Regions from separate parts of the Sporosarcina sp. G11-34 genome, predicted to be linked through region 2. Evidence: riboswitches for the same ligand, from Rfam matches in the RefSeq annotation. Region 2 holds a riboswitch; the other holds the start of a gene.

Region 1 (7,432 bases), on a different contig from region 2:
AATCACATCCGCTATTAGTAATTCGATTATATGAGCCAAAACGAAAAGCCAGCAATCTCAAAAGAGATACTGGCTTTTTTATTTCAATCTAATCAGACGCCACGTTTGTTTCCCCAAATAAGCGTATGCAATTGCGGTAAAACTTTGGCATCGTTCATAATTGGCGATTGAACAGTTTGTTCGATGAGCCATTCATATCGATGTAGTAATGTAGACACAAGTTCTGCGTCATCAGTTGTTGTCGTATCGCTGTTTCCTGTTTGAAGAAAGAAGGGAACGCGAGGATAACGAAGATGAACTGTTTCAGCAAATTTGAAGTCCTCTTCATCGAAAATGACGATTTTTAAGCTCGTATTCGAATGAACCAGTTTTTCTATAAATAAATCTAGTTTGTTGAAATCGGTAGTCATTCCCGAACTTGGTGGTTTCGGGGATAATGTGATGTCGTCGATTTTCAACAACCAGTCTTGCCAGAATGAAGCTTGCGTTTCAACCGCGACTTGCCATCCTTTTTCATGGCATTGATCGACAAGACCATCGATACTTTTGTGAAGCGCAGGGTTTCCACCTGAAATCGTTACATGTGAAAAAGACTGTCCCCCGATTTCTTGAAGTTCTTCTATGATTTCACTAGGGTATTTCAACGTACTACGTCCCGTGCCATCCCATGTAAATTTCGAATCACACCACGAGCAAGAATAATCACAACCAGCCGTTCGGACAAACATCGTTTTCTGCCCCATAACCATTCCTTCGCCTTGAATCGTTGGACCGAATACCTCCATTACAGGAACTTTCATAGGACTTCCTCCTGTTCAGGACGATAGATGACGTAGCTTGTTGGTGTTTCTCGGACAATGACTTGAAGGCAGATTGGTTTGTTGCTTCTTGTGCGAAGCTCATTTTGAATTGATTTTCCAATTTGTTCGGCCAATCGTTCGGTTGTTGGAAAGTATTCTTTGAATTCAGGATGATCATTCAACACAGAATGGTCGTATTTATCGTGTATGAGGTTTTTAAGTTGCTTGAAGTCGATTAGAAAACCGAGTGTGTCAAGCTCATTACCTCCGATAGTTATATTTATATGATACGTATGACCATGCATGACTTGGCATTTTCCAGCATTTTCGTTCGGAATGAAATGTGCTGCGGAAAAATGCATATCTTTGTTTAATTCAAAACGGTACGCATGTTGAACTTGCGGATAAAATTGCTGTATCATTTGGAAACACCTACCGATTTTGTAGCTAAATAAGTTGTAAGTCCTTCGTTCCGTAATATACAAGCAGGGCACTCGCCACAACCAGAACTTGGAACTCCGTTATAACAAGTAAGTGTTTTCTTCTGAACAAAGTCGAGCACATTTAGTTCATCAGCTAATGCCCACACTTCAGACTTGTCGAGCCACATTAAAGGCGTATGGATAACAAATCGTCCGTCCATTGCTAAATTCAGTGTCACATTCAATGATTTTATAAAATTATCACGGCAATCGGGATACCCGCTAAAATCGGTTTCACTCACACCTGTGATTAAGTGCCGAGCTCCGATTGCATCGGCATAGACCGCAGCAAATGAAAAGAACAGATGATTTCTACCAGGAACAAAAGTCGAAGGTAATTCGCCTTCAACTTCTTTCACTTCGATATCATCTCTCGTTAAGGCATTCGCCGACAGCTGATTTATTAAATTCATATCGAGTACTTTGAATGATACCCCGAGCTCCTTCGCAATTTGTCGAGCACACTCGATTTCTTCTGAGTGTCGCTGACCATAGTCAAATGTGACTGTTGCCACTTCACGGAAATTTTTCAATGCCCAAAATAGGCATGTCGTACTGTCTTGGCCACCACTAAAAACAACTACTGCTTTTTCGTCTTTCAAAATAAACATCTCCTTAGTTTTTTAGAGAGGGAAGTTTGCGAACCTCTTTTTGGGACAGAGTTAATAATAGCATATGTAGTGAATAGATGTAGAGTATTACTGTCCGCTAGGCAAACACATATTTCGTCCCGCAAACATAAGGTATTAAAAAGCGGAAGGAAGTCGTTTATTGAAGAAAAAACAAGTACCTGTCTTAAAGACTAAGTCGTCTAGGTCCAAATGGTCCTTTTTTGAAGTACTAGGTATGTTGTTGGTTTTCATATCGCTTTTGATTCTTTTTTTCTATCCCAATTCACTTTCAAGATTCTTTAACACGATAATCCAAGAAGTAAAACCAATCGTTGTCGATATATTTTTAACAGGTGAAGTAGGGATTGCGATTATTGTAAGTGTAATTTTTGGTCGTCTTTTGGAACGATTAGGATTTACGGACGGCTTGATTCGAATTTTTGTACCTATTATGAAATGGTTTAAGATTAATCCTTCAGTCATCATTCCAAGTGCTTATAATATTCTCGGTGATATTAATGCGGCGGGTAAAATTTCGGCACCAATACTAGTCAAAGCAAAAGCGACTAAATCGGAACAGAAAATAGCTGTTGCGACAATGGTTCAATCTCCACAATCTTTTGCAACTTTAGTGTTGGGTTTAATCGCGCTATCGGTTTTCAATATCCATGCATTTCCGTTAATTGTTCTTTCAATTTTTCTTCCTATTGTCGTCGTACCATTTATTTTATCAATCACACTTTATAGAGATACAAAGAGGGTTGAATTAGAGGAGTTACCCCGTTTTACACCGAACACAAAACTTCTTCATACGATATTTTATTCGGCAAAAGAAGGTGCGGAACTTCTTTTTTTGACAATCATTCCGGCTGTTGCAGCTGTATTCTTTTTTATCGGTGCCTTAAAGTTTTTTGGTGTTTGGGGAGGGATTGAAACGAGCCTGTCAACCGTCTTGACGTTAATGGGGATTGAACCATCTACAGGAATTATCTCAATTCTTGCGGCTCCTACGTTGGCGGTTGCTCAACTTGCTGAACTAGCGAGTACGGTTGATCCGCGATTAGTCGTTGGTTCGTTTATTCTCGCCAATTCCGGACTCCCTTTGTCGGTTATTTTTGGTCAAGTTCCATTAACTTGGTCAGGAATATCTAGTCTTAACGAAAAAGAAGTTCTAGAGGCTGCAATTATTGGAATGATTATTCGGTTCATGACAGCCTGTGTTTTGGCGTACTATTTAACGCCATTTTTGGTGGGCTAAATGATGACGAGTCCTTATATAGTTCGGGGAAAAAAGATTGTAACTGTAAGTAGTAGGGGAACGATTGAAAATGGTGCGATGCGGATTGAAAATGGAAAAGTTGCTGACATTGGAACATGGGAAAGACTCCGAAAAGAGTCTTCTGATGTACATGTGATGGATTATTCCAATTACGTTATAACGCCGTCTTTAGTAGATTGCCATACGCACTTACTGGAATATGCTCCAACTAGCCTTTATCCTGTAACCATTGAAACCCACTTTTGGGCGGCAAAGGCAATTCTTTTTCACGCATTATCTTCAGGAATTACTGCGCTAGGAGAACAAATTTGTGGACATCCGGTTTGTGACATTCCGATTGAAGCATATCGGAAAGCTGTGTTGGATTTACCTATCGATATTTCTTTTGCAACAGCAAGCATATCGATAGGTTTCGAAAAAATGGCTCATTTTACTTCGATTACACAATCAAGTAGCGTCGATAAAACTAGTTTGAATGACCTAGAATTAGTGCGAATGATTGCCGAGGAAAGTGACTATCCGGGTGAGAATATCTTCATCAACGCGACACCCGCAAATTTTAAAGAAAACGATGTTCCAAAAGCAGGAGAAATGATCTATACGCTGGAAGTATTAAAACAGATTGTAAAAACCTATCATAAATTGGATAAGAAAATCGGTGCTCATGTAGCTGGTGAAGTTGGAATCGATCGAGCGTTGGAAGCAGGTGTAGATGTTTTGCACCACGCACATGGAATCACTGATGAGCTGTTAGTAAAAGCAGTCCAAAAAGGGGTGGAAATCGTCGCTACCCCTATGGGTGGAACACATTTAAAACCCAATTCTCCGGAAGAAATTCTTAAAATGATTCAATTGAATATACCCGTTTCAATTTCTACAGACGCCTATCTGCCGCCCTATAAAGGTACTTCTTGGTTACCATTTCAAAATCAAGAGTTAAGAGGACCTGACGTCTTAATGCTAATTGCCCAGCCCGCTATGCAACTTTTAAAACGTTATAATTACGATGAAAACGAAATACTTGCATTGCTTACGGCTAATCCCGCGACTATATTAGGAAAAGGAAACCGGTATGGTCGATTGGAAAAAGGGCTAGAAGCTAACTTTTTGGTGTCAGAAGGAATTCCAGGCCTGGAAATTACCCAAATTGAAAAAGTGAAGAAAGTATTTTTTCAGGGGAGAAAGGTTATTGAACGTACATGAAGTTTGAGTTTAATCGGCCAATTGTATATAATTAAGCTATAGATATACAAAGTAAAATGTCCGATGCACTATGATTGCAATCTTACAATAATAAATCGCTGAAAGTGCGATTGGTCTTGTCGTGTCAACAAATGATTGTCATACCTTATGAAGGGAAGACAGTCGTTTGTTTTTTGTTCGACTCACTGTGACCAAAAAATAACTTTAAAAAAAGAGATTGGTGAATCCAGTCTCCTTTTTATCGTGAAAATAAATCCGGGAAACGGGAAAAGACGTAAGAAGGGAAGAATTATTATAAAAAACACATTTGCTTATGAAAACGTATTGCCATCGTTACCCATTCCACCACTAACAAGTACGGAATCTAAACTCCTTGAATGGGTCGAGCCTCTGTTAAGTGTAGAGCAATTTCAAGAAACGTCGGAAGTAGCCCATCGTTTTTTCGGTGAAAATGGCGAAGCACAGAAACTACAAAAAAAGTTACACGAATGGAAGGACAGTATTGAAGGAAGTTGGCTCAAGCCATTTTGGGATGACCAATATTTAAAGTATAGAAAACCATTGCCAACAGGTATGCATTTCAATATTTTATTGGACAACCAAAAATATAAAAAACAGTATTCAATGCCTGAATTAGCGGGTAAAGTAAGCTATTTTGTAACGGAATTATACCATTCAATTATTGATGGGAAATTTGAGCCTGTAACAATTAATGAAATACCACTTGATATGAGTCAATATAAAAAATTCTTCCGATCTGTTCGAATTCCAATGCTGGAAAGAGATGATCATTATGTTGCAGAATTTGATAAAAAGAACAATCATATCGTAATTATATATAAAAGTAATATGTATAAAGTGAAGGTAACGAATAGCGAAGGGGCTATTTATCAAAGTAAAAAGATTGCAAGAGCCGTTGAAAAAGCTTTCCAAGCAGAGGATAGTGAAGGGCTGGATGTAGGTATATTTACGACAGCGAAAAGAGACAGCGCTGCAAAAGTGTACAATGAACTGATTGTTTCAAAGATCAACGCCAATAATCTTCAAGTGATTGCCGATTCCCTTATTGTTATTTCAGTGGACGAAGAAAGCAATAGTTCTGAAGAAGCGATTGAAAATCTTATGTTAAATGGGACAAATAAATATTTCGATAAGACAATCCAAGTTGTCATTACTAAAAGTGGGGAATTAGGATATAGCATTGAACATTCAGCTGTAGATGGAACGACAATATTTACAGTTATTAGTTATGTGAATGAAGGACTTTGTAAGGAAGCTTCTGAAATTATTTATACAACGGAGAAACCTGTAATTGAAAAACTAGAATGGGAAATTTCAGAAGAAATCAGTGAATCCTTAACTAAATTTAAAAGTGATTATGTGCAAACTAAAAAAACTTATGATGTGAAATCTAGAACTTTTACCAATTTCGGTTCTGATGAAATAAAGAAAGTAAATATTAGCCCCGATGCATTTTTACATATGGCTTTACAAATTGCGCAGTACAGAACGTTTGGTATGTTGAGAAGTGTTTACGAACCTGTATCCGTCCGAGTCTTTCATGAAGGAAGGACAGAGTGTGCGAGAGCCACAAGTATGGAAAAATTAAAATTGGTAACTGCACTTGAAGCGGGGGAAGAAAATAATGAAATTCTTTATTCCTTAATGCAAAAGGCAGGTGCTGCCCATACAAACCGAATAATCAGTTGCCGCAAAGGATTTGGCGTTGAAAGGCATATGTATGGCCTTGAACAAATGTACTATTTAAATGGGGCAAGTCTTGGAATAAAAGACTTACCAGAAATTTTTACTGACGAAGGTTATTTGACAATGCGTCATGATTTTATTTCGACGAGTGGAATGGCATATGACAATGTGAAATACCGGATTTTCGGACCTGTAGTTGAAGGCGGTTATGGATTAGCTTATATTTTATTGGATCAGTCGATTTCCATTAACGTCTCGTGCAACGCTCAAGACAAAGAATATGCGAAGAGACTAGCGGATCATTTAGTCCAAGCGTTAGATGAACTAATGTATATTGCGAAAAGTAGTATTTATTGAAATGGAAAATGGGTTAGACAAACGAGCAATCATTCATTTATAGGTGAAAAAAATAGAGCAGGCGCATAATTGAACCCATGCACCTGCTCTATTTTTTGTATTGAAATTTACGCTTAATGAATAGCTGCGATAATTCCTTCGTCTTCGTCAAACAAAAGTTTGATACCTGCGGCAAGAGGATCTTTGTTCAAAACTTCATCAATCCACAGACGTAATGCTTCAATGATGTGTATCGTAAGGAGTTTTTGTTTTTGACCGCCGACAAATGCTTCGGCAGAAAATCCGTCTTCTTCTTCGTCGTCAAATATGAGTTCAACCTCAATCTCTTCAGGTCTTGCTTGATATTTGCGTGAAAGATAGATACAAATAGCATTAACGATATCTTGCTCTGAAATAATTAACTTCTCCATGGGTTTATCTCTTCTTTTTCTTTTCTCTTTTTCAATAGTTCAAAGATTTTACGGATGATGACTACTAAAAAGATGATTGCCAAGGCGTTGATTGCAAAACCTAAAATAGATCCTAAAATCCCCATATTGGCAAAAAGACTACCGAATAAAAGTCCGGCTAGACCACCAATGAAAAGTCCTTTCATAAGTCCACCAGAAGTAAAACCGCCTTTTTTATTTGGCGCTACATTCGATTTGTTTGGAGTAGAATCTTCTTTTTTCTTTTGGATATTAGAGTTGTTAATTTTGCTATCATTATTCGTATTAAAATTTTTCTTCCCCGATTTGTACCTTTTTGCCTCAGCTGTCGTATGATCGTTGAAAACGTAGTTTCCAATCGGCGATACTAAAAGTGTAACCACAAGTAAAGCTGCCAATAGTTTTTTCATTTTTTGCCCTCCGTCAATTTGGTGTGGAATTTTAGCTAGTAAATACATACCAACTTGAATAGTTTATACTATATTGGTATACAACTCAAAGGAAATCTCGGTTTTTTTAACCTCTCGGAGATTCGGAAGATTCACTTTGGTGAGGGATGATTATT
Region 2 (7,432 bases):
TTGCATATCGCGTGCATTCATGAACATCGCTTGCCCACCAAGTTGGTTCATCCCAACTTCGAACGAGATACGTGTGCGTGTTGAATGTTTCTCAAAAATCATGCCAAGCGTCTTTCCAGCCAGAATAGGCGGCATATCCCCCAACAACATATTCTTTTTCATTTGATTTGCGTAGTTTAATAAATACGAGATTTCCTCACTTGTATAATCTAACAATGTTAATAAATCTCGGCCTTTTAAACCTTTTGCAATTTCACTTGTAGGTATATCACATTTCAACATTCCGCCATCCCCTATCATCGATTTCGATTGTATATATGATTATATGTATGCATAATTATAAAGTCAAGTGCATTATTATAAAAACTAATAAAAAAACTGCCCAGACCTTTTATCGGCCTAAGCAGTTATTCGCGCTTCAATCAAATGTAATTTTATTCACCGTGTCACGGTCCAATTTCTTAATGACCTTAACAATTAGCTTCACTGTATTTTCAAAATCATCTCGGTGCAACATTGCGGCGTGGGAATGAATGTATCTTGTCGGAATACAGATGGCAAGTGACGGCACACCTTTTCCAGAAAGATGGATAGAGCCGGCATCTGTTCCGCCGCCTGGAATCGTTTCGAATTGATAAGGTATTCCATTTTCTTCGGCTGTATCAACAACAAGTTCACGCAATCCTTTATGTGACACCATCGATGCGTCGAATAAAAGGATTTGTGGACCATCACCCATTTTACCAGTTGCTTCTTTCGAAGTAACGCCCGGTGTATCACCCGCAATTCCTACGTCAACCGCAAATCCGATGTCTGGTTGAATTTTTGTCGCTGCCGTTCGTGCACCGCGTAAACCAACTTCTTCTTGTGCAGCACCAACGCCAAATACGATATTTGGATGTGCTTCGTCTTTTAATGCCTTCATTACATCAATTGCAATTGCGCAGCCAATACGGTTGTCCCATGCTTTTGCAAGAAGGTATTTTTCATTGTTCATCACAGTGAATTCGAAATAAGGAACGACCATATCACCAGGTGAAATACCCCATTCCATCGCCTCTTCTTTTGACGTGGCACCGATATCGATGAACATATCTTTTATATCTACTGGCTTTTTACGCGCTTCAGGTGAAAGAATATGCGGTGGTTTCGATCCAATTACGCCTGTCACTGTATCGCCTTTACGCGTTACAATCGTTACACGTTGCGCAAGCATGACTTGCGACCACCAGCCGCCTACTGTTTGGAATGATAGAAATCCTTTGTCGTCTATTTTAGAAATCATAAAACCGACTTCATCGAGGTGACCGGCAAGCATAATTTTCGGTCCGTTTGCCTCACCTGTTTTCTTTGCGATTAATGATCCAAGTCCATCTTGTTCGATTTCATCCGAAAACGGCTCAATATACTTCTTCATCACTTCACGCGGTTCCCGCTCGTTTCCAGGAATTCCTTTTGCGTCTGTGAGCGCTTTCAACATGACTAATGTTTCATCTAATTTCGTCAATTATTTTGGCCTCCTAAATATAAATTACATACAAGTAGTATATGTGAAAGACACACTATTATCAAAATACTCCACTTATTAGCGGGCCTAGCCAGGTTAATTAGCACCTTATATGCATATATCAACGTTCTATATGCATATGAGGCGCTTCAAAGACTTTTATCAGCAAAACAGGTCTTTCTAACAACCCTTAACCCTTACAGCAGCTCTTTCCGCAATTCCGCCGCACTTTTCGGCGACAGTAACCCCGGTGCAATATCAAACACTGTTTTCGCGCCCGCATCTCCATTTTGATTTAATCGGTAAGCTGCACGAGCATATGCCACTAGCACACTCGACGTAAATTCAGGATTGCTTTCAAGCTTTAACGAATACTCCATCACTTGAGCATTACCTGTACCCGTCTTACCGCTTCGAATAACAAATCCGCCATGCGGCATCGCTGAATGATCACGCTTTAATTCTTCTTCAGTAATAAACGTCACCGTCGTATCATAATCTGTAAAATAATCAGGCATCGTTACTATCGTAGTTTTCACTTCATCCGCATTTGCCCCGTCCTCAAGAACGACATAACAGTCACGTGTATGTTTTTCGCGCGTCGTCAGTTCGGGTAGCGAACCGCTTCGTACTTTATCAACCGCATCGGGATTAGGTATTGTATACTGGACCGCCCCTTTAACCCCTTCCACTCTTCTTACCGCATCTGAATGCCCTTGGCTAAGGCCTTTCCCCCAAAATGTGTACGTTTCACCTTCTGAAAGAACAGCTTCACCATATAATCGATTAATGGAGAATAAACCCGGGTCCCAACCAACCGAAATAATTGCGGTCTTACCATTTGGTTTTGCTGAACCGTCAACCGCTTCAAAATACTCTGGAATTTTTGCATGTGTGTCGAAACTGTCCACCGTGTTAAATAAAGCCGCGAGTGCCGGCCCTTGTTCGGGTAGATCATTTTTGGATCCTCCACAAAGAATAAGTACATCGATTGTGTCCGTAAAATCTTGTATGTCTTCCATTTTGTAAACAGGTACATGATTAGTTAGCAATTTCACATCTTCGGGATTTCTTCTTGAGAATACACCAACTAGTTCCATATCTTTATTTTGTCCAATCGCGGATTCAACGCCTCGTCCTAAGTTGCCATATCCGGCAATTCCAACTCTAATTGTCATTGTTTCATTTCCCCTTTCACTAGTTTATCTTCAACAGTTTGTGAGAAATGCAGATCCTGCGATTCTTCACCATTCTGTTAATTATATCTACTACATAATCTTATCGCTCCAGTTCACAAAACGCCAACCAAAAAAGATTGTTCACAACCTATCCTTTTCCACCTAGCAAAAATAGTGGTAAAGTAGTAGCAGTGTACATTTTATGAAAAGAGGCTTTATCATGCGTGGTTTTGTTTATCTCATTGTCTTTTTCTCGTTTTTCGATCTATTTTCACAACTGCCTGTCATGAGTCCCTATGCGCTGTCTCTCGGTGCATCGCCATTTTTAGTTGGACTTGCTGTCGGAATTTATTCTTTTTCAAACACATTCGGAAATATTATTTCTGGATTTATGACGGATCGGCGGGGCCCTTTTGCCATTCTTCTAATTGGTCTCTTTGCTTCAGCCATATCGCTTTTCTTCTATTCTGCCATAGTTGGACCAACATCACTGCTTGGTGTCCGGTTTGTACATGGATTTATGGAAGGACTAATCGTTCCGGCTGCATTTACATTTTTGGCTAATCGTGCAGAAGAGTCCAAGCGTGGAAAAAGTGTCGCAATTTCGGGTGCGTTTGTCGGTCTTGCTGCAATTCTTGGACCTGCATATGGAGGAATTGTTGCGGCGAAAACAAGTACGCCGTTCATTATGGCCATTAACGGTGCGATTATGCTCGTTTTAGCGATTTCGGCTTTCTTTATTCTTCGTTCGTTTACACATGTCCGAAAACGTTCTTCCAAACAAGCGAATAATTTCAAAGTGAACTACTTATTCCGCCACCCGGGTATAGTAAGAGCTTTCTCCGGTGCATTCTTTTTAATGTTCTCACAAGGGGTCCTTGCACTTGTTTTGCCATTGAAAGTAGAGTCCCTTGGATTTGACACAAAAACGTCCGGTCTCTTACTTAGCGCTTTCGGAGTCGTTGCGATCCTTATTTTCCTTTTACCAACGAACCGTATTTTCGATCGTGTTCGCCCTATGGCGACATTGGCTTTCGGAATATCACTTATGGGAGTCAGTATGTTGTTTTTAAGTCAAGTCGAACAATTGCATTACCTATACATTGCGATGGCGATTTACGGAATTGGGTTTGCGTTTCTTTTCCCTTCCATCAATTCACTACTTATCGATTCGTCTTCCGCTGAGTTCCGCGGGAAAGCGTACGGTTACTTTTACGCATTCTTCTCAATTGGAGTCGTAGCTGGATCTGGCCTTATCGGATTCCTCGATTTGGATTTTAGAGGTGCTTTCGTACTGACCGGAATCATCTTGCTTGCCGTTGCCCTTTACGCGCTCGTCGGCATGAAGAAAACAAGGACGGTTGACAAATCATCGTCTGTCGTATAGTGTCAAATACGAAACGAATACCCTGTCCGGGAGAGGTTCATAGCGACCCTCTATAAAAAACTATGGATGACGGAATTTACGCCATATCCATCCGATATGGCTTTTTTTTACGGCTTCTATGGACCTCCCACGACAAATTATACGGGAGGTTTTTTTAATTGGCTGGAAGAGATGAAGCAACATTGACCGACTTAACTTTGCTCGGCAATCAAAACACAAAGTACTTATTTGAGTACAACCCTGACATTTTGGAGTCCGTAGACAATATGCATGTCAACCGGGACTACTTCGTGAAATTTAACTGTCCAGAGTTCACATCACTTTGTCCCATGACAGGACAACCGGATTTCGCAACGATGTACATCAGTTTCATTCCCGATAAAAAACTTGTAGAAAGCAAGTCCCTTAAATTATATCTATTTAGTTTCCGCAATCACGGAGATTTTCATGAGGACTGCGTCAATATTATTATGAACGATTTAATTAAACTGATTGAACCACGCTATATCGAAGTTTGGGGCAAATTCACTCCGCGTGGCGGTTTGTCAATTGACCCTTACTGTAACTACGGAAAACCTGAAACAAAATACGAACAAATGGCCAATCACCGGATGATGAATCACGATATGTATCCGGAAAAGATTGATAATCGATAAGAAAGAGATTCAATAATAAACAGTTAGCCCTTCCTATTTTATCGTTACACATGAACCGGGTAAATGGGGAGCGCAACCAGCTTTAAGAGATGACGGGATCGTAATATATCCACAAGAAAAATAAAGACAGACAACATCCCATCCAAAATGTTGTCTGTCTTTTTTATTCAGTGAACATTTTCCCGCTGATACGCTTTAATTTCTTCCATGAACGCTTCTCCGTATCTTTCCAATTTTGCAAGTCCGACACCATTCACTTCGAGGAAATCCTCTTCTGTAACTGGCATTCTAGATGCCATGTCTCGCAATGTTTTATCTGAGAATACAACAAATGGCGGTACACCCGCTTCTTGCGACAACGTCCGCCTAAGTGCACGAAGTTGCTCGAATAACGGGTCATCATTTGTAATTTGCTTCGTTACGACGGAAACTTTTCTCGATACTTTTACATTGCCCGTCAAAACTTCTTTTCCTCGTTCACTAACGTAAATTGTCGGGAACTGTCCATTTTCAACACCGAGGTAGTTTTCCGAAATAATGAACTCGATAAAATCAGAGACATCTTTTGCACTTTGGCCTTTCATAATGCCGTAAGTCGTTAACTTTTCAAAACCAAAATCCATCATTTTTTTATTTCGAGAACCCGTTAGTACTTGTGCAATCATCGTCTTTCCAAAACGTTGCCCCATCCGAATCACACAAGATAATACTTTTTGAACATCTACTGTTACATCAGTACTTTCTCTTGTGTCTGTACAATTGGCACATCGACCACAAATAGCAACATCCGTTTCTCCAAAGTAAGTAATGATAAACTTCTGAAGGCATACTTCTGTATGACAATAATCAATCATTTGTTGTAACTTCTCAAGTTCAGCAGGTATGCGTGTTTCGTCTTGCGATTGGTCAATTAAAAAGCGTTGCGTCTGAACGTCTTGAGATGAAAATAGCAATGTACAAGCACTATCCAGTCCATCTCTTCCCGCACGTCCAGCTTCTTGGTAATAACTTTCCATATTTCTAGGCATTTGATAATGTATTACGTATCGAATGTTTGATTTATCGATTCCCATACCAAATGCATTCGTCGCTACCATAACCGTTACCTCATCGTTCAAAAAGCGGTCCTGACCCAATTGACGCTCTTCATCTGATAAGCCCGCGTGATATTTAGCTACGGCTACGCCATTTTTTTGTAAAGTATCATGGACTTGATCGACTGCTTTTCGAGTCGCAGCATAAATAATGCCCGCTTCCCCTTCGTTTTTCTTCACGTAATCTTTTACAAACTTTTCTCTGTCTTGCCCTTTTACAACAGAAAATGAAAGATTCGCTCGTTCGAAACCAGTCATGACGGTATTGTCATCCGTAATGCCAAGCTGTGCGCAAATATCTTCACGAACGGTTGGTGTTGCTGTCGCAGTTAATGCCAGAACGACTGGCTTATGTTCGAAATAGGAAATAATATTTTTGATGTTTCGATAACTCGGTCTGAAATCATGTCCCCACTGTGAGATACAGTGTGCCTCGTCAATCGCGACCATCGGAACATTCATCAACTGCAACTGATTGATAAAAGACGCTGAACCAAGTCGTTCGGGTGCGATATATAACAAACGGTACTCCCCGTGAAGGGCCGACTCCATTGTTTGGTGATATTCTTCACCCGTCATTGAACTATTAATGTATGCGGCTGGAATGCCTGCCTCATGGAGTGCATCGACCTGATCTTTCATCAGTGAAATAAGTGGAGAAATAACTAGAACAGTCCCATCCATAACGAGCGATGGAACTTGATAACAAACGGATTTTCCACCGCCCGTCGGCATCACACAAAGCGTATCGGTACCATTAAGCACATTCGTAATTACATTCGCCTGTCCTTGTCGGAATGAGTCATATCCAAAGTAATTGCTTAAAATAGTTGTTGCTTTTTCAATCAACGAAAAGTTCCTCCTTCACGAATAAAAAACGCCTACAACTAGGCGTTTTCACTTTGTTATTTGAAACAGTCAATCAGTAAATAATAACCGTTCCTCATCACGACTATGAATTTCATTAACGACAATAAGTGCGTGGAAACGATGAAGAACACTTGGGCTTAACCCTTCTTCCTTAAGTAAATCTTCAATGTCTTTTACCATAATACGTAGTAAGTCGTGGTCACGGGTAAGCGCAATAATCGCATCTTTCAATTCTGGATGTTGTTCAGAAATCTCTAAGTAAAATCCGCTTTCCTCCGCGTCTGCATGACTAATGATACGTGTCTTCCAAAAGTCGATTAAGTTATCGGCTGCTTTCAACGCAGTTTCAAGTTCACCCTGTTTTAAAAGGTCCATCATATTAGCTGTTTTAATTGTCGCTCCGGAAAGTCCACCTTCATGAATCGAGCGATGAGCCTGGAGTTGCTTGAGTGCAGGTCCTGACATACAAATCATCCTTTCACAAATATATCTAGTCTTAGAATACCAGAATGTAAGATGTTTTGAAATGAAAGCTCACTTAACAATTCTCGCCTTCAAATTGACCCCAAGTTATAACTACCCATCCAAAAATCAAGCTTTTTTCGGTGAACTAAAAAGTAATGCAATGAATAAGCCTGCAATAAATGTAAGCACACTAATTACTAACGCAGTTCCGCCGAGCGGAATCCCGGGATATACAACGAATATCGAACCAAGAATCAGCCCAATTATTATTGCAA

The links. A riboswitch is a leader RNA that binds a small molecule or an ion and turns the genes downstream of it on or off. The one in region 2 is predicted to bind preQ1.
Region 1: linked by a shared signal. The riboswitch ahead of queC (7-cyano-7-deazaguanine synthase QueC) and the one ahead of queF (preQ(1) synthase) in region 2 are both predicted to bind preQ1.

Annotation. Positions count from the first base shown of each region.
Region 1 covers NZ_JAHNZW010000004.1:134,957-142,388, reverse strand. Annotated here, with positions in the region: gene KSU66_RS06940 (YfhE family protein) at 1-2, shown strand, start outside; gene queE (7-carboxy-7-deazaguanine synthase QueE) at 93-800, opposite strand; gene queD (6-carboxytetrahydropterin synthase QueD) at 797-1,222, opposite strand; gene queC (7-cyano-7-deazaguanine synthase QueC) at 1,219-1,884, opposite strand; PreQ1 riboswitch class I at 1,892-1,936, opposite strand; gene KSU66_RS06920 (hypothetical protein) at 2,054-3,151, shown strand; gene KSU66_RS06915 (amidohydrolase family protein) at 3,155-4,375, shown strand; gene KSU66_RS06910 (choline/carnitine O-acyltransferase) at 4,523-6,439, shown strand; gene KSU66_RS06905 (DUF2653 family protein) at 6,553-6,849, opposite strand; gene KSU66_RS06900 (hypothetical protein) at 6,837-7,277, opposite strand.
Region 2 covers NZ_JAHNZW010000003.1:360,664-368,095, reverse strand. Annotated here, with positions in the region: gene argF (ornithine carbamoyltransferase) at 1-282, opposite strand, end outside; gene KSU66_RS05990 (M42 family metallopeptidase) at 419-1,507, opposite strand; gene KSU66_RS05985 (diaminopimelate dehydrogenase) at 1,705-2,685, opposite strand; gene KSU66_RS05980 (MFS transporter) at 2,906-4,072, shown strand; PreQ1 riboswitch class I at 4,099-4,142, shown strand; gene queF (preQ(1) synthase) at 4,231-4,728, shown strand; gene recQ (DNA helicase RecQ) at 4,896-6,671, opposite strand; gene KSU66_RS05965 (hemerythrin domain-containing protein) at 6,741-7,157, opposite strand; gene KSU66_RS05960 (DUF368 domain-containing protein) at 7,284-7,432, opposite strand, start outside.